DNA from 4 places in the Pseudoalteromonas sp. MBR-15 genome. Region 1 is predicted to be linked to each of the others. Evidence: predicted binding sites of a transcription regulator. Region 1 holds the regulator's gene; each other region holds the start of a gene.
What was found. Region 1 encodes FliA, which starts transcription of late flagellar genes. Its sites were predicted from a motif close to CTAAAGNTNNNNNNNNNNNNGCCGATA; they were not measured.
Positions count from the first base shown of each region.

Region 2: a site for FliA is predicted at 1,837-1,863, ahead of ACSSVW_RS17540 (VC2046/SO_2500 family protein). Genes of this name have one in related genera too.
Region 3: a site for FliA is predicted at 1,729-1,755, ahead of ACSSVW_RS20090 (DUF5610 domain-containing protein). Genes of this name have one in related genera too.
Region 4: a site for FliA is predicted at 1,864-1,890, ahead of pomA (flagellar motor protein PomA). Genes of this name have one in related genera too.

Region 1 is NZ_JBRJHH010000004.1:267,591-272,103, forward strand. It holds gene ACSSVW_RS07920 (chemotaxis protein CheA) at 1-76, opposite strand, end outside; gene ACSSVW_RS07925 (protein phosphatase CheZ) at 92-859, opposite strand; gene cheY (chemotaxis response regulator CheY) at 877-1,260, opposite strand; gene ACSSVW_RS07935 (RNA polymerase sigma factor FliA) at 1,300-2,010, opposite strand; gene ACSSVW_RS07940 (MinD/ParA family ATP-binding protein) at 2,037-2,897, opposite strand; gene flhF (flagellar biosynthesis protein FlhF) at 2,890-4,374, opposite strand; gene flhA (flagellar biosynthesis protein FlhA) at 4,395-4,513, opposite strand, start outside.
Region 2 is NZ_JBRJHH010000015.1:52,520-57,032, reverse strand. It holds gene ACSSVW_RS17560 (ion channel) at 1-466, opposite strand, end outside; gene ACSSVW_RS17555 (M48 family metallopeptidase) at 565-1,254, shown strand; tRNA gene ACSSVW_RS17550 (tRNA-Tyr) at 1,568-1,652, opposite strand; tRNA gene ACSSVW_RS17545 (tRNA-Tyr) at 1,701-1,785, opposite strand; gene ACSSVW_RS17540 (VC2046/SO_2500 family protein) at 1,898-2,413, shown strand; gene ACSSVW_RS17535 (DUF6172 family protein) at 2,572-2,871, shown strand; gene ACSSVW_RS17530 (YchJ family protein) at 3,043-3,522, opposite strand; gene ACSSVW_RS17525 (SulA-like leucine-rich domain-containing protein) at 3,563-4,000, opposite strand; gene ACSSVW_RS17520 (S9 family peptidase) at 4,301-4,513, opposite strand, start outside.
Region 3 is NZ_JBRJHH010000025.1:1,135-5,647, forward strand. It holds gene murI (glutamate racemase) at 1-517, opposite strand, end outside; gene ACSSVW_RS20090 (DUF5610 domain-containing protein) at 584-1,699, opposite strand; gene trmA (tRNA (uridine(54)-C5)-methyltransferase TrmA) at 1,864-2,961, shown strand; gene ACSSVW_RS20100 (DUF523 domain-containing protein) at 2,963-3,418, opposite strand; gene ACSSVW_RS20105 (thiol:disulfide interchange protein DsbA/DsbL) at 3,478-4,116, opposite strand; gene ACSSVW_RS20110 (thiol:disulfide interchange protein DsbA/DsbL) at 4,136-4,513, opposite strand, start outside.
Region 4 is NZ_JBRJHH010000006.1:270,912-275,424, reverse strand. It holds gene ACSSVW_RS10725 (flagellar motor protein MotB) at 108-1,031, opposite strand; gene pomA (flagellar motor protein PomA) at 1,034-1,801, opposite strand; gene ACSSVW_RS10715 (exodeoxyribonuclease VII small subunit) at 2,073-2,315, shown strand; gene ispA ((2E,6E)-farnesyl diphosphate synthase) at 2,320-3,207, shown strand; gene dxs (1-deoxy-D-xylulose-5-phosphate synthase) at 3,296-4,513, shown strand, end outside.

The DNA.
Region 1 (4,513 bases):
CCGACAAAAGCTCTAAAATTTCCCCTGCTTCAACAAGGAAATCCTGTAAAATATCTTCATCGACTTCAAAGCTCATGCAGCTACTCTCCTCTTAGAAGCCCAGACTTGATAATAGGTCATCAACTTCATCTTGTCCTGAAACAACATCATCGCGTGACTCTTTATCAATAATTGGCCCTTCTGGACCTGCCAGCGTATCGCTTTGTGCAGGTGCTTTGTCTATGGCCTGTTTTTCTTGTTTTATTTGACCATCGTCTTGACTGCCGAATACAGTTAAGAGATTGATTAAACTGTCTTCTACTTCGCGCACTAATTCGATAACACGGCGTATTACCTGCCCCGTCAAGTCTTGATAATCTTGCGCCATTAGCACGTTGGTCATCAAGCCTTGTAACTCATCTGTTTTGGTGTGCGAGTTATTCATGAACTTATCTAAGCTGTGGCATAACGTTTTAAATTCACCGAGTTCAATTTCTCGATTCATTAAACGATCCCACGTTGGTTTAATCGTGGCAATTTCATCAGCGAGCTGTTGTGCTATAGGCAAACTCGCTTCCACGGCATCCATCGTTTTATTGGCCGCGCTTTCAGTCATTTCCATAACATAATTCAAGCGCTGCTTTGCATCCGGGATTGCTTCTGTTGTTAAATCTGTGAGTCGAGTATCAAGATCGAAGTTTTTTAGTGCTTCATGAAGTTGTCGTGTCAATTTACCGACTTCAGCAAACAACTCTGATTGTTCTTTTGATGCTGTTTCAAGTATCAGCTTATCAGCTTTCTCTTGTTCACCATTTTCAAGATACTCAACAAGTTGACGAGCTTGCTCTAAACTTATTTGAGGCGCAGCAAGTGCTGACATAAGCCTCTCCCCTTAGATTAACCTAAACGTTCAAACACTTTTTCCAATTTGGTTTTCAGTGTCGCAGCAGTGAATGGTTTGACGATATAGCCATTAACACCCGCTTGAGCAGCAGCAACAATTTGTTCTTTTTTCGCTTCAGCTGTCACCATTAACACGGGGATATGTTTAAGGCTATCATCAGCACGAATTGCGCGTAATAGATCAATACCTTGCATTCCAGGCATATTCCAATCTGTTACAACAAAATCAAACTCTTGATTTTGCAACATCGGCAATGCTGTTGAACCATCATCAGCTTCCTGCACATTGGTAAAACCTAAATCCCTTAACAGGTTTTTAATGATACGTCTCATTGTAGAAAAATCATCAACAACAAGAATTTTCATGTTTTTATCCAAAACATCCTCCGGTGAGGTTTGAACCTTATTTACTTACTACTAATTAATCCAGTCATTGATTTTTGCTTTGAGCTTAATCATCGCCTGACCATGTATTTGACTCACACGCGATTCGCTAACATCGAGTATGTGCCCTATTTCTTTTAAGTTCATTTCATCGTTGTAATACAAAGACAAAACGAGTGCATCTCTTTCTGGTAACGATTGGATAGCCGTCAATAGAGACTGGTTAAACCGTTCATTTTTAACATTATTAAACGGTTTGTCTAGTGCTAAATCATGCCCCATAGGTGTGATGACGTCTTCATCAACGCCTAAATCCTCTATACCCAGTACCTTACTGGAATTTACATCATGTAGAATATGATGGTACTCATCCAGTGTAATATCAAGTTTTTCAGCAACTTCAGTGTCTTTTGGCTCGCGGTTTAAAATACTCTCTAAATCCGAAATCGTTTCAGCGACAAGGCGTGCATTACGGTGAACTGAACGGGGAGCCCAATCACCTCGACGGATTTCATCGAGCATAGCCCCTCGAATTCGAATACCCGCAAATGTTTCAAAACTGGCCCCTTTACTCGCATCAAAATTTTTCGACGCTTCTATAAGGCCAATCATACCTGACTGAATCAAATCATCGAGTTGCACACTGGCAGGTAAACGAGCAATTAGATGACACGCCACTTTTTTGACTAAAGAGGCATGTTTTTCAACAATCGCATTTAAATTCTGTGCTGATTGATATCCCATCGCTTTATTCACCGATGTTGTCATAGTTAACCGTTTACTAGTTTTTCAATAAAAAATTCTAAATGACCTGACGGTTGATTTGGAATTGGCCACTTAACTGCTTTCGTTGCTAATGTTTTAAATGCCACAGCGGCTGGTGAGTTTGGAAATAACTCCACAATCACTTTTTGGCGGCGGGTCGATTTGCGCATATTCTCGTCATACGGAATGGTTGCGACAAGTTCCATAGACACATCTAAGAATCGATCCGTTACTTTTGAGAGTTTAGCAAATAATTCTTGCCCTTCACGCATACTGCGCACCATATTGGCAACTATTTTAAATTTGTAAACGCCATGCTCACGACTTAACACTTTAATTAGGGCGTAAGCGTCGGTAATTGAGGTAGGTTCATCGCATACAACAACAACAACATCTTGTGCTGCACGCGAAAAGCTTAATACCATGTCTGAAATACCCGCAGCGGTATCGACAATTAAAATATCAAACTCAGTATTTAGCTCGCTAAATGCGCGAATAAGCCCCGCATGTTCTGACGGTGTTAACTCAACCATACTTTGCGAGCCCGAAGTCGCTGGCACAATTTTTATACCTGCTGGGCCTTCGACAAGAATTTCATCCAGTTCACACTCACCAGATAAAACATGAGATAAGTTTCTCTCGACACGTAAACCAAGCATTACGTCACAATTTGCCAACCCTAAATCGGCATCTAATACTAATACACGATTTCCCAGCTGACCTAATGCGATCGCGGTATTGAGTGACACATTCGTTTTACCCACACCACCTTTGCCGCCAGTGACAGCGATAACTTTAACGCCACTATTATTATTTTGATTCATTTTGCGCAGGCCGCTTGCTTGATCTAATACTGTGTTAATCATACATCCCTACTGTGTTCGACGCTACTGCTTGACGTCGTGAATGTTGTGCTTTTGCTCGTTTTAAATATAATTGCTCAGCTTTTTTTACTAGTTTTTCTGCATTCGCAACGCGAATATCTTCAGGAACACGCTGACCATTAGTAAGATACCCTATTGGCAAGCGATTTTGAATCGCAATACTAATAATCTCACCTAAACTAAGTGATTCATCTAACTTAGTGAAGATACAACCACTTAGTTGCACTTTTTTAAAGTGGCGAACGGTTTCTTGTAGCACGTTAATTTGCGCTGTTGCACTTAACACTAAATAACTGCGAATGTCGACACGCTGATTGCGCATTAATGTATTAAGTTGCTCAGTTAAGCGTAAGTCGCGTTGACTCATACCCGCAGTGTCTATTAATACTAGACGCTTATTGCGTAAATGGTATAACACTTCAGCTAATTCATTTGCGTCTTTAACTTGTTTCACACCACAGCCAATAATGCGGCCATAAGTGGCTAGCTGCTCATACGCACCAATACGGTAAGTGTCTGTTGTAATAAGCGCGACTTTATCTGCACCATATTTTTGTGCTCCAAGGGCTGCCAATTTCGCCACGGTGGTGGTTTTGCCCACCCCCGTAGGACCCACTAAAGCGTACACACCGCCTTGACGTAAAATTTCATTATTTGTTGTATGCATTTGGTTTTCAACCATTTGCAATAAGGCTTGCCACGCTTGTTGACGCGAAACGTCATCAGGAATAAAACACGCCATTTGCTCCGCAACATCACGCTCAATGCCCATACCGGCTAGGCAATCAATCATACAAGCACGGGTCGGATCACGACGCGCCATGTCTTGCTGCATCAAACCAGACACTTGATGTTCAAGTAATTGACGAATGGCATTCATTTCTTCACGCATCGTCGCCATTTCTGAGTGGTTTGCGGGTGCGGCCGTTTTGTGTTCTGCTGGTGAATCTAAATCGTCGAAGCCTGTGTCTAAATCATCATCAAAACCTAGGCTATGTGCTTGTGTTTGCACTCGCGGTGCTGCTTGCTCTTGATAGCGAGGTTTTGCTGAATATTGCGGCTGCTCTTGCGGCGCAAAACTGTGTGTTTTTGGCTGATAATGTTCACTCGTTTCAATACCAGATTGATTAAACATTGAAGCAAGCTCTGGCGAACGAGGGCGTGGGGCTTGACGCTCTAGTAACGCTTGTAGGCTGTCTGCAACTTGGGCTTGTGGCTCAGGTTTAGCGCGCATAGGTTCTGGTTTAACGAAGTTATGCGACTGTTGTGGCGCTGTGTGTGCAGGCACCGGTTTCGCTTCGGCTTTTGGGGCTGCTTTGTCATAATCAACAGCGGCGACAATTTCAACACCATTCGCTAACTTTTTGTTAGACATAATAACCGCATCAACACCTAATTCATCTTTCACTTCTTTCAGTGCGGTGCGCATATCTTTAGCAAAAAAACGTTTAATTTTCATGGTACAACCCCTTTACTATCCTATTGTTGGCCTACTGAGCTGACAATCTTAATCTGTCTTTCGTCTGGTACCTCTTGGTAAGACATTACCCTTAAACCTGGGATGGTGTACTTAACAAAACGAGATAACACAGTGCGTA
Region 2 (4,513 bases), on a different contig from region 1:
GACGAGCTTTAAACGCCTCGGCTTCTTGTAGTAATTGTTCGCCTAAATCGATATTATCAATGCGGCTATCACTGAGTTTAACCCCAAGTAGGTTGGTATTTCGTAAATCGCAGTAGTGTAAGCTGGCGCTATGAAGGTTCGCTTTCATTAAGGATGCATTGGCAATTTTATTGTTGAAAAGATGTGCCCCCGACAAATTGGCTCGATAAAAATTGCAGTAAGAAAGATCATAACCTTCTTCATCATCTTTCTTTATTAAATTTAGACCCACTAAATTTGCACGTTGTAATTGCAGACCCTGAAGTAACCCGCCCTTTTTTGCATATCGTTCAAGTTTTTGAGTCAGCTCTAAGCCTGATTTATCAAATTTATTATCATGCCAAAAGCAATACCCAGAACCCATATCGGTTTCTTGACACGTGTTACCTGTTGGTGAAATGTAGCTACAACACGGTTTATCAGGCATAAGAATAAAAACTTATTTATGAGTCATCTTTATAGATTAGCAGGTATTTTACGGGGTAAAATATAATACAAAGATTTTATTAATTACATTGGCTTATTTTGTTTGAGTACACGTTAAAACGCAGTAAACGTAGAAAAACTGTCGCGATTAAAGTCGCTGAGCAGCAGTTGACTGTGTATGCACCTCACTTTGTCCCGCGTAAAGATATTGAAGCGTGGTTAAAAACAAAGCAGCATTGGGTTGCAGAGCAAGTTACTAAACAATCATTACACGCTGAGCAGTGTCAATTTCCCATTAAAAATTCGCAAATCAAGCTATTTGATCAGGTAATTCCCCTTGTATTTAAGCAAGAAAATTGCAGCCAATGGTATCAAGACACTGATACTCATGAATTAACCCTTGCTATTTCACCGCGCGTTAAACTCACAGACGCAAAGTATCTTGCATTGATGGAAGAGTTTTTACATGACAAGTTAGAAACCTACCTTGAGATGCGTATACAAAACTACTGTATTCAAATGAGAGAAGCGTTACCAACACGTCTTAAAATTCAACATTACAAGCGGCGATGGGGCAGTTGTAATCGCCAAAGAGAGTTAACCTTTAATTTGCACTTAGCCAGTGCGCCCCTATGGGTTATTGATTATGTTGTTGTTCATGAACTTGCTCATTTAAAGCATATGGATCACAGTGCGGCATTTTGGCAACGGGTGAGTGAGTTTTATCCCGAACATAAAAACGCAAGCAATTGGCTGAAAGTGAATGGTCCATTTTTACGCTGGCTCTAATACCAATCCGCAAGAATACTTAATCATTTTGAGTGATTAAACCAGTCGTTACCTGTGTTAAAAATGTCTGATTTACGACTGCATGGATGCAGAGCAATGCAGGAGCAATTGCTGAGAACAACTAAATAACTACATTTTTGCCTTGTTATCAACGCGGTTTTATTGCCTCAAAATAGACCACATAATTAAGCGGAATGGTATAACAAAAGGATAATTCAATTGAAAATAGCTGTATTTTTAGTTTAACGATTTAGGAAAAGAGAAGTAAATAATAATATGAAAAATAGAATAGTGAATTAGCAGAGAAGGAAAGTGGTGGAGGGAGCTGGATTCGAACCAGCGAAGGCTGAGCCGTCAGATTTACAGTCTGATCCCTTTGGCCGCTCGGGAACCCCTCCACACTAATTTTTATTGCATTTGGCCCCACTTAACTGAGCGTAGAAAAGTGGTGGAGGGAGCTGGATTCGAACCAGCGAAGGCTGAGCCGTCAGATTTACAGTCTGATCCCTTTGGCCGCTCGGGAACCCCTCCAATGCAACGGCGCTGATAATAGCAAACTGGCTCTTTAAGTAAAGAAAAAAACTAAAGAAAAATAGATTAATGCCGATAACTGGTTAATCTTGAAACTATTCGGCCAAAGTCTATGCAAATTGATGGTTTGTTGCTCAGCGAGAGTCAACTTGATAATCGTCTTAACAAAAGTGTTCATGAACACCGCCAAGGTGAGTTTGCCTTATTATTGGCGATGCTGTCTCATGATGCGCTTGATTTTAGCCAGTTTCATTTACCGAAAACAGAATTAACCGATACTCAGAGTTCAGAACACGTACTCAGAAATGAGTTAGGGGCAGGCCCAAAACAACCATTAGCGCCTGAACAATATGATATGTTAATCGGGCAGAATAATGGGCTGCGACTTTTACAAGGTGGCTTGTCAGATATTCGCCTACGTAATTGTCTCAGTCCTGAGCCGCTTGCTATCCGCGATGATAAAAATCATGTGCCGTTAGAAGTCATCGATAACTGTGAGCCAGCAGTCAGAAAACGCTATTACGATAAAAACGCACCCACAGAGCGTATGCAAATGGATGCAGCTGCGTTTTATGACAGCTTAACGGACGAGGCGATTCATCAGCCTTTGCAATTGGCAACTGCTTAATTAATTGAAATTGTCATACTCGCCTTGTACGCTACACTTACAAAGATAGGTAAATTGGTGCAAATCAGTAAAAAGTACAGCTAATTTTTTATGTGCTTGTTATAATGCGCCCAAATGGCTTTGTGCCATTATCATTGAACCAAGTTATTAGGACTATAATGAAGAAAACATTCACGCTTAACCATGAGAAAATTAAATACCCTCGCATGGTTGATGCAGCTAAGCACGAAGTGAAGAAGTATTTAAAACGTGAGCGTAATAAAACTCTCCCAGAAGATGCCGATTACTGGGCATTTGATTGTAAATTTGGAGAGTCAGCTGACGACGCGAAAGTCGTTCATGTGGCGGAAATTAATAAATGCATTAGCGATATTGAAGCAAAAGGGCTTACATCGTTTTATGTCGAGATTCTAGCGCGTCCAGCACAACGCCAGTTACAAGAATTTGACGAAGAATAGTCGTTATAATTCATAGAATTTAAGAATGGGCCTTGAGGCCCATTTTTATTGTCTGAAATACAATGACATTATTTTGTGTTGATTTATATCACATGCCCACCACGCAACGGCTTTCCCTACAATGGCTAGTCAAGGTTTAGATTGGCTATATAAAAAGTGAATAGCCGTGATTTAAATTGCGTGACACTTTTTATATTTTTTGCCGCTACCGCAAGGGCATTCATCATTACGGCCAATTTTAATATCAGCAACGGGCGTTATTTCACCATCAAGGTAACGCCATAGTCCATCTTCTTTAATAAAACGCGATTTCTCGTGTAACTCACAATACAAGTTTTGGTAAAAGTAATTTGCTTTAAATTCTACAAAACCTTCTTGCTCGTTATATTCAGTATCTAAAACGCTTAGCTTGGTAAAACGACAGCTATTAGCAAAATCTTTGATTTCGCTAACAGGGTTAGCGGTTTGTTGGCTTTGTGCGTATGTTGTAAAGACATATTTTGCATCTTTTAAGGCATAAGCACTAAAGCGAGAACGCATAAGTTGTTCCGGCGTTTGCGCTTGGCTATCGCCTGTGTGCAAAGGTTGGCAGCAAAGCGAGTAATCTTGTTTGCTGCCACAAGGACAAAGGGAGTGTGTGAGTGATGTCATAACAACTTACCTAAAACAATAAATTGCTATTTTAGCAAGCCTATTGTGGCTGCGGTACTAAATTGTTTAATGGGTTGCTTTTGTTGAAGCAGTAAAACTTTGCAGATGCATGTTCTAAATTAAGAGTCATAGAATCTAGTTGATTGTTGCTGACAATATCTGTCCAGGTGATCACTGCGGCAAAGTTACCGTTGTGCAGCGCCGAACTTAACACATATTCAAGATTCACAAGGTGCTTTTGTCTGATCACTAACAGTTTACTGGTGTCGATTGAACATGAATCGAGTAATGCTTTACTTGGCACATGATCAGGTGCAATTAACAATGTCCATGCACTTTGACTGTTATAGTGATGTAATACCTTTAATAGCTCAAATGTTGCTGAAATTTCGTCTTCAATTTGAATTAAATTAACCGACGCTTTGTCGTTATCTTGTTGATAGCTTTTAACGGTTCTTAAGGTAATTGGCTGTAACATAACTTTCACTCACTGGTTGTTTATACAGTATGTGTATACAGTAGTTTATACAGTGTTTTTGCGCAAGTGTTTTTTGCTATTTTTTTAACCAATTATTCAGCTTTTAATAATTTTAAAAAATTAAATATTTAAAAACAATTGGTTATTTTGTTTCTTTGCAGTGTGATATTTTGTGAAAAATGGATGAAATAATATATATAGTGTTTTATATCGAAGTTTATACAGTAGTTTGTATGCAGGATATTTGAGGTTTATACAGGTGTTTTGATAAAGAAGCCGGTGTACACCGGCTTCTAAAATTTAGTTTTTCAAGTACGTATTTAAAAACTCAAGGTACGCGTTTGATGCTTTGATACGGTTTTCTTTTTTAGTAAAACCATGACCTTCGTCATCGAACAACACGTATTCTACGGGGACACCATTCGCTTTTACTGCGGCAACAAGCTCATCACTCTCAACTTGCAATACACGAGGGTCGTTTGCACCTTGAATAACCATCAGTGGTTTCGTAAT
Region 3 (4,513 bases), on a different contig from region 1:
CGAGTTCAGCCATTGCTTCGTTGAATTCGGCTTTGAGTAGTTTTTTACTATGAAACAGTGTTTCTGCAATTTCCACCAGCTTAGTCGAAGCGTACAAGCTCACTTTTGTACCTTGACTGTGTGTCAAAATTAACGTCTCGGTGTATTTGCTTTTTGTAGTCGCGGGCGTGGCAAGTAAACCAATGTGCTTCGTATTACTTATGGCACATGCTGGCTTTATAGCAGGCACAACCCCCACAACTTCAATACTTGTATAGTGTCGAATAACGTCTAACGCAGATGTCGATGCTGTATTGCAGGCAATCACTAATATATCAACATGCAACGCATGTGTGTCTATAAAGTGTAATAGCCCTAATAAGCGTTGAATGATTGTTTGCGAAGTTTGCGCACCATAAGGCAGAAAGGCATTATCCATAAAATAGCTATAATCTGCATTCGGGATCAAATCCTGGATCTGTTCAAGCACAGTTGTCCCACCAATACCTGAATCAAACACCATTATATGGACTGACAAACTACTTACCTCGGATCATGAAAGGCAAGCAGTTTGCCATGTGACTATCTAAAAAGAAAGCGAAGACTAGTTCTGTTCATTGGCTGAACGTAGTGTATTCATTTGCTCGAACATCGCTTTGGTATAATCAACCAATTTACTGACTTCTTCTTTATCTTGATTTAACCATTGCAATATTCCGGCAAGTTGATTTTGCAAACCAATATCACCGGCTTTATTAAAGGCTTCTTTTAAGTCATCGTTAAAAGGGGCGACCTTTTCTGCAACTTCTTTCTCTGGCGTTGGTTTATATTCTTCGTACCCTTTTATAGCTGCAACTGTTTTGGTTTGCTTCAAATCCATCGAAAAACCGACTAGCTGCCCAATACTCAAGTTAAGCTCTTTAGCTTGTTCAAAGGCTTCATCGAGTGAGCCTGAGAAAAATGTTTCGCTAACGCCTTGTAAGTCTTCCATCAACTCGTTAATGGCCTGCTGCTCTTGCTCATTAAGATCGCCATTCACTGACATAGAAAAAGATAAGTCACGTGATTGTGACGATTCACTGACATACGCTTCGTTGTCACCGTTTTTACTGTAGCTACTAGCGGACTTGCTCTCATATGCATCTGCAAAGCTAATACTGACTTCATCACCTTCGGCTGTGGTAAATGTATATTCAGCATTATTACTTAAGCTCACGTACTGTGCTTGGCTAACCGTCACGGCATTAGGTTTAGGATTAAATAAGTCTTCTTCAAGCTCATCAATACCTTTAAAGATACCTTCTTTCGATTTTTCGATACCCTCTTCGATATCGTCATTTAAGATGCCTGATTCTTTAAGTTCATCATAGGCATCATCGATTCCCATTTGTACGCCTTTGCGTGCCTCGCCTAACATGCCTTTTAACTTTTCATCATCAGCGCCATCTGCTTTTGCTTTACGCAGCGCACCACCAACAAAATTGAGTACATTTTTAACGATCTCATCAAAATCAAACAGGGGCTTATCTTTCTTTTCTTCTGCTTTAGGTAAACCAAGTGCTTGTGCGAGTTTATCGTCGAGGACTTTTGCAGCCAGTTCGCGGCCACGTTGTTGATAGCTATCTTGACGATTTTGAATGGTAGGCTGCTGCACAGACTGTTTACCATTGTATTTATTCAAATTTGTATTAGGCATATAGCCTAGGTTGCCAATTTTCATGATCCGACTCCATTTTATGGTTACCTCATTATCGGCCAAAAATCGCATAACTTAAGTTTTTTGTATAAAAAAACGACACTAAAATAAATAACAAAACTAGACAAATCCTCTCTGCTCCCTACAATAGCGCCGACAAATAGCTAAGAGATAAAAGGTAATCAGCCATGGCGGTTATAAAAATTGATACAACTCAATATGATGCACAATTGAGTGAGAAAGAGCAGCGCATCACGTCACAGTTTAGGCGCTTTGGTGTAAACACATTAGAAGTGTTCAGCTCTGATCCAATTCACTACCGTCAACGTGCAGAGTTTAGAGTGTGGCATGAGGGCGACGATTTATTCCACATTATGTTTGATCAGCAAAGCAAAGAGAAAATTCGCGTTGATGAATTTGATCCCGCCGCGCCACTCGTTGGCGAAGTGATGCAGGTGATGATTGAAAACTTAAAAGGGTGTGAGGTACTTCGCCGCAAGTTATTCCAGATTGATTACCTCTCTAGCTTAAGTGGTGAAATTCTTGTTAGTTTGCTTTACCACAAACCTTTAAACGATGAATGGCTAATTGCGATTAAAGAGCTTAAAGCAAAATTAAGCAGCCAGTTTAAAATCGACTTTATTGGTCGTGCACGTAAGCAAAAAGAAGTGATTGGGAACGACTATGTCGTTGAACGATTAAACGTAAATGGTAAAGAACTCATTTATCAGCAAGTAGAAAATAGCTTTACTCAACCAAACGCAAAAGTGAACATTAAAATGCTGGAATGGGCACAAGCGTTGTGTGAGCCCCTTAATAATGATTTGCTAGAGCTGTATTGTGGTAATGGTAACTTTTCAATTGCACTAGCCGGTTCATTTAACCGAGTGCTTGCGACTGAGATCTCAAAGTCATCGGTTTATTCTGCGCAGTACAATATTGCTCAAAACAAAGTCGATAATTTAGATATCATTCGTATGTCGAGTGAAGAGTTTACACAAGCCATGAAAGGCGAACGTACTTTTTCACGTTTAGACGGTATTGATCTAAACAGCTATAACTGCCAAACAATTTTAGTCGACCCTCCTCGAGCGGGGATGGATACTCTTACCTGTGATTTGGTGGCGAACTACGACAACATTATCTATATCTCTTGTAATCCCGAGACATTAGAACGAGATCTTGATCACCTTTGCAAAACACACGAAGTGAAACGTTTTGCGATTTTTGACCAATTCCCCTATACACATCATATTGAGTCTGGCGTCTTTTTACAGCGTAAATAACTTAAACTTTTGCCAGCGCAGCCAATAGCGCTGGCAATTGTTGTTCACTGAACACCTGTATATTATTGTCACTAAGTAACTTTGCAGTTAAACCCATTCCTCGAATCTTTTGCCCTGTGTGACTTCCATCATAAATATAATTACGTCCACATGACGGACTAGACTCTTTGAGTAGTGCGAACCGAATCCCTTGTTCTTTGCATACGCGTAATGCTTGCTGTGCACCCGCTTTAAACTCTGCGGTGACGTCATGCGCATCCTGTGTTAATACTCTACCCTGGCTAATTTCAGCAGGCGCTCTTGGTGTAGGTAGACCACCCGCAACCTCAGGACAAAAAGACACAATACGCCCTTGCTGCTTCAGTGACTCTAATCCAGGATGTAATAAGTTTTGTGATTGACCGTCATAGCGTACCGGCTTTCCTAGTAAACAACTCGACACTAAAAGTTTTTTCATTTCTTCACCAAACAAAAAAGCTCCGCGAGCGGAGCTTTTAAATAATATTTTCGAGTCTCTTACTTAGCTGCTAAGTAATTAATTAGCTCAGCCATGCTTTTTGCATCGGTAATACCTGAGTCTGCACCTAAGATTAAACGATACTTACCATTCACAATAAAGGTTGGTACGCCTTTTAAGGCTCCTTTTTGTTGATAGTACTCTTGGTCGCGTTTCATTTTCGCTGCTATCGTACGTACTGAAAAACTGTTGTAGTACTTTTCAAAATCTTCAGCAGTTACACCTTGTGATACGAAAATATCTTTCATATCTGCAAGCTCATTAATACGCGCACGTTTACCATGAATGTGGTCAAAAATTGCACCAACTAACGCATCGCTATTTGGGAGTACTGTTGCTGTTGCATAACCTTGCGCAAGCACTGTTTGGATCTCAGGATCACGAGGACCAACAAAATTAACGTGATTCTTTTTAAATTTAACGCCGTCTTTAAGCATTGGCTTAAGCTCAGCAACAATTGGCTCGAAGGTATTACAGTGAGGACAGTAGAATGAAAAAAACTCGGTCACTTCAGGCTTTTTAGAAGCTCGCGCATCAATTGTTTCATAATGCTTACCTTCTTCGTATTGCGCCGCACTCGCTGTGGCAACGAAACCTAGCGTCACGGCCACAAATGCAGCTTTAACTAATTTGATCATTATTCAATCACTCCAAAAATTATTGTTCTAATAAAAACTTTACTAACGCATCAAGCTGCTCTTGGCTCTTGATGGTATTTATATTAATTTTATATTTATCATTCACGATAAAAGTCGGCACACCCGTTAACGCCCCCATCTCTGAGTATTTATTCTGTTTGTCTTGCATCGCTTTTTCTGCACTGATCACAGGCATGCTAGCAATTTCAGAGTCAAACACATCGCCGCTAATACCATTTGTCGCCAATAATGCTTTCACGTCTTTAATATTTTGCAGCGGTGCACGTTGAATATGAATGCTGTGAAAAATTTGGTCGGCCACTTGCTCACCTTTACCATGTTGCTTTGCAATTAGGTAAGCATAACTTAGGTTACTTTGTGTTTGTTTCGATACACC
Region 4 (4,513 bases), on a different contig from region 1:
TATCATCATCATCACCACTACCATTACCTGGCATGTAGCAGTACTTATCTATTTTTTTCATTTGTATACTCCATTACATCTGTTAACGAAGTTTTACTGTAATAGATTTATGGTCTCACATCAATAGGGTCTGACTCGTGCGCTTTACCCTGCATTATAGAGATCTCGACACGTCGATTACGTCGGCGATCTTCATCGGTCACATTGGGAACAAGCGGCCGTGTTTCAGCATGCCCGACAACCACCATGCGCGACTTATCGAAACCTGAGGCTTTTTCCATTTCACTGGCAACCGCCACCGCTCTTTTCGAAGATAAATCCCAGTTATTGGTGTATAGCTCATTAGAAACCTGAAAATCATCGGTATGGCCAGACACCGTAATTTCACCAGGTACGTCTTTAAGTAAGGTCGCTATATCACGAATGATAGGTTTAAATTTAGGCTGTAAAAATGCGCTGCCCGATGGGAATGAGCCATTTTCACGAATACGGATAATAATTTGCTGACCAAGCGACTCAAGCTCAATCGCCCCATCCATAATCTGTTGCTCTAATTGCTGAGCAATTTTTTTCACAAGCTCATTAGTTTGCTCTTGATCAGCCGCTGAAATTGACTGCTCCATCGCTTGCTCTTGCGCTGTACTTTGCGATTCACCACCGCGCTTGTTACCTCGTTGCTCTTGGCGACCACCAGCAGAGCTTTCATCACCCGCTTGAAACTCTAACATTTGCTGAGTCATTTCAACGGTTTGTTGTTGAATCGTTTCAATCGGCGTGGGCTCAGGTTTACCTGGCGTGAACTCCATTGCAATCACCGAGGTTCCTTTGGGAATATCTTTTACTTCAATCTTATTTTGCACACCAAAAGCAAACTTCATCGAGCCTGCTATTTGCTTAAACTTAAGTACATCCATTTCTGAGAAAGCAAGTAAGAGTACAAAGAAGCACATTAATAACGACATTAAGTCAGCAAACGTGCCCATCCAAGCTGGCAGGCCAGGGGGCGGACATTTGCACTCTTGATCAGACATGCCTACTCCTCAGTATCTACTTTACGTTTAGATTCGGCTAAATAGTTTTTCAAAATCCCTTCAATTACTTTCGGGTTTTGACCATCTTGTATGCCTAAAACCGCATCCAAAATGAGGCGCTGGTTTAGTGCTTCTTCGTCTTTACGAAGCTCAAGCTTTACCTGAATAGGAATAGCAATAACATTCGCTAAAAATGCACCGTATAAGGTGGTAAGTAAGGCCACCGCCATAGCAGGACCAATCGCTTTAGGGTCATCCATGTTTGATAACATCGCAACCAACCCTATCAGCGTACCAATCATACCCATTGCCGGGGCGATATCAGCAAGCGATTTAAATAAAGTGGCACCATGTTCATGACGTGCAGATGTCAAAGAAATATCTTTTTGTAGCGTAGCCCTCACAACATCGGCATCATGACCATCAACCAGCATATCAACCCCTTTTCGCATGAACGCATTGGGGATATCAGCCTCTTCCAGCGCGAGAAAGCCACCTTTACGTGCAGAGTCAGCTAGTTCAACTGCTTTTTCAATTAACTCTTCTGGAGATTCAATTTTGAACATGAAGGCTTTAGCTGCAACCTTCCCTATCCCCAAAAACTGTCCCATGGTGAAGTTTGATAACACAATAAAAATCGAGCCACCGAATACAATGACCACCGAAGGTGTGTTGTAAAACATTGCAACTTGGCCGTCACTACTTAACACCATCGACATAGCAATTAAGCCTATGGCACCAAGAATACCTATTATGGTTGCTAAATCCACATACCCCTCCAGAGGAAAATAACACGACACCCTCAGGCATCAAATTTTTATTATTAACTGCTTATCGGCAAGCAATTGAATTACTTAAATCATTAAATGAATTAATTTTATTTTAATGTAAGATTTTTAAGCTACAAGTTTAAGCTGTATCTAAAAGCGTAAAAATAGCATATCGAAATCGCTTTATGCGTAAAAAAACACATCATTCTTTGACCTAGTTTAGCATTCCCCCTAAAATTGGCCTCACTTTCTAATAGCTATCGAGGCCACAATGGCGGCAAAGAAACCAGAAAACTTAAGCTTTGAAGAAGCGCTGGATGAATTATCTCAAATAGTTGTGCAAATGGAGCAAGGTGAACTGTCTTTAGAACAGTCACTTAAACAGTTTGAACGTGGTATTGCACTGGCAAATGCCTCATCGGGTAAATTACAGCAAGCAGAACAAAAAGTGGCCATTTTAATGGGCAACGATAGCCAAGCTCCTCTGAGCAACTTTGATTCAAACCTGGACTAATTCAGTGCAATTAAAAGAACAACTACAACGTGCTCAACACGATGTTGAAGCCATGTTAAATCGCTATTTTGACCAGCCACTTAATACCGAACAAACAATTAAAGACGCAACCCATTATGGTGTTTTAAATGGGGGGAAGCGTTTACGCCCGTACCTTGTTTACGCAACCGGTCGTATGATGGGAGCAAACAAAGCCGATTTAGATGTACTTGCAGCAGCCATTGAGTGTATCCATAGTTACTCACTTGTACACGATGATTTGCCGGCAATGGACGATGATGATTTACGCCGAGGCCGACCAACTTGCCACATTGTTTATGGCGAAGCACAGGCAATTTTAGCCGGCGATGCACTGCAAACGCTTGCATTTGATTTAATTGCTAATCATCAATTTACGGTGCCAGCGACACAACAGGTTAAAATGATAGCCTCATTAAGCAAAGCCTCAGGTATTGAAGGTATGGTTGGGGGACAAGCACTGGATATTGTCTCTACCGATCAAGTGATCAGTGTTGAGCAATTGGAACGTATCCACCAACTGAAAACTGGGGCGCTTTTAAATTGTGCAATTACACTGGGAGCTTTGTGCGCGACTCACTGTGATCAGCATACATTGCAGCAACTAAATCTATTTGGTCAAGCGATAGGTCTGGCTTTTCAGGTACAAGACGATATCCTAGACGTTGAAGCTGATACTGAAACATTAGGAAAGCCTCAAGGGTCAGATATTGCGGCTAATAAAGCAACCTACCCTGCTTTATTAGGCATGGCAGGTGCTAAACAAAAAGCGCAAGATTTACTTGCCCAAGCTCATCAGGCTCTTGAGGCAATAGATTACGACACAAATGAGTTGGCAAGCCTTGCCAGCTATATAGTTGAACGTAACTATTAGTGCCTACAAAAGAAAGACAAAATAACTAAAAAATCAGAGCCGCTATGGGCTATAATGCACTCTGGTTAGCGAAGGATGTATAAAAAACATGACACTTGATAGTAGCAAGTATCCATTATTAAGTTTGGTTGACGAACCAGCACAACTGCGTGATTTAGCGCAAGACAAATTACCTGCGTTTAGTAAAGAGTTACGTGAATACCTTTTGAACTCAGTTTCGCAAAGTAGTGGTCATTTAGCATCAGGATTAGGCACTGTTGAGTTAACTGTTGCGCTGCATTATGTCTATAACACCCCTGAAGATCGTTTAGTATGGGATGTGGGTCACCAAGCATACCCACACAAAATCTTAACGGGTCGTCGTGACCAAATGCATACGATTCGTCAAAAGGATGGCTTACACCCTTTCCCATTCCGTGAAGAAAGTAAATACGATACATTCAGTGTAGGTCACTCTAGCACCTCTATTTCTGCAGCCCTAGGCATGGCAATTGCGGCAGAAAAAGAAGGTAAAGATCGAAAAACAGTTGCCGTAATTGGTGATGGTGCCATTACTGCGGGTATGGCATTTGAAGCGATGAACCACATGGGTGATGTAAACCCAAATGTGCTGATTATCTTAAATGATAACGAAATGTCGATTTCAGAAAACGTGGGCGCATTAAACAACCACTTCGCTCGCATTTTATCAGGTAGTTTCTATACCAATATCCGAGAAGGCAGTAAAAAGCTACTTTCGGGTTTACCGCCCGTAAAAGAACTTGCCAGCCGAATGGAAGAGCACTTGAAAGGCATGGTCATTCCAGGCACTTTCTTTGAAGAGTTAGGTTTAAACTATATCGGCCCAATAGATGGCCACGACGTGAATATGTTGGTCGATACCCTGCGTAATATGCGTAACCTTAAAGGGCCGCAATTACTGCATATAAAAACGCAAAAAGGCAAAGGTTATAAACCTGCTGAAGCGGATCCTATTGGCTACCATGGGGTACCGAAATTTGACCCTAGCATGTCAAAATTGCCTAAATCAAAACCGGGCGCAGCCACATTCTCGAATGTGTTTGGTGATTGGCTTTGTGACATGGCAAAACAAGACGACAAACTCATGGCAATTACCCCTGCAATGCGAGAAGGCTCGGGCATGGTACGCTTTTCAAAAGAGTTTCCTAAACAGTACTTCGATGTTGCCATTGCAGAACAACACGCCGTGACACTCGCTGCAGGTTTTGCGTGCGAAGGCTTAAAGCCTGTCGTTGCTATTTACTCTAGTTTCTTACAACGTGCCTATGACCAACTAATTCATGAT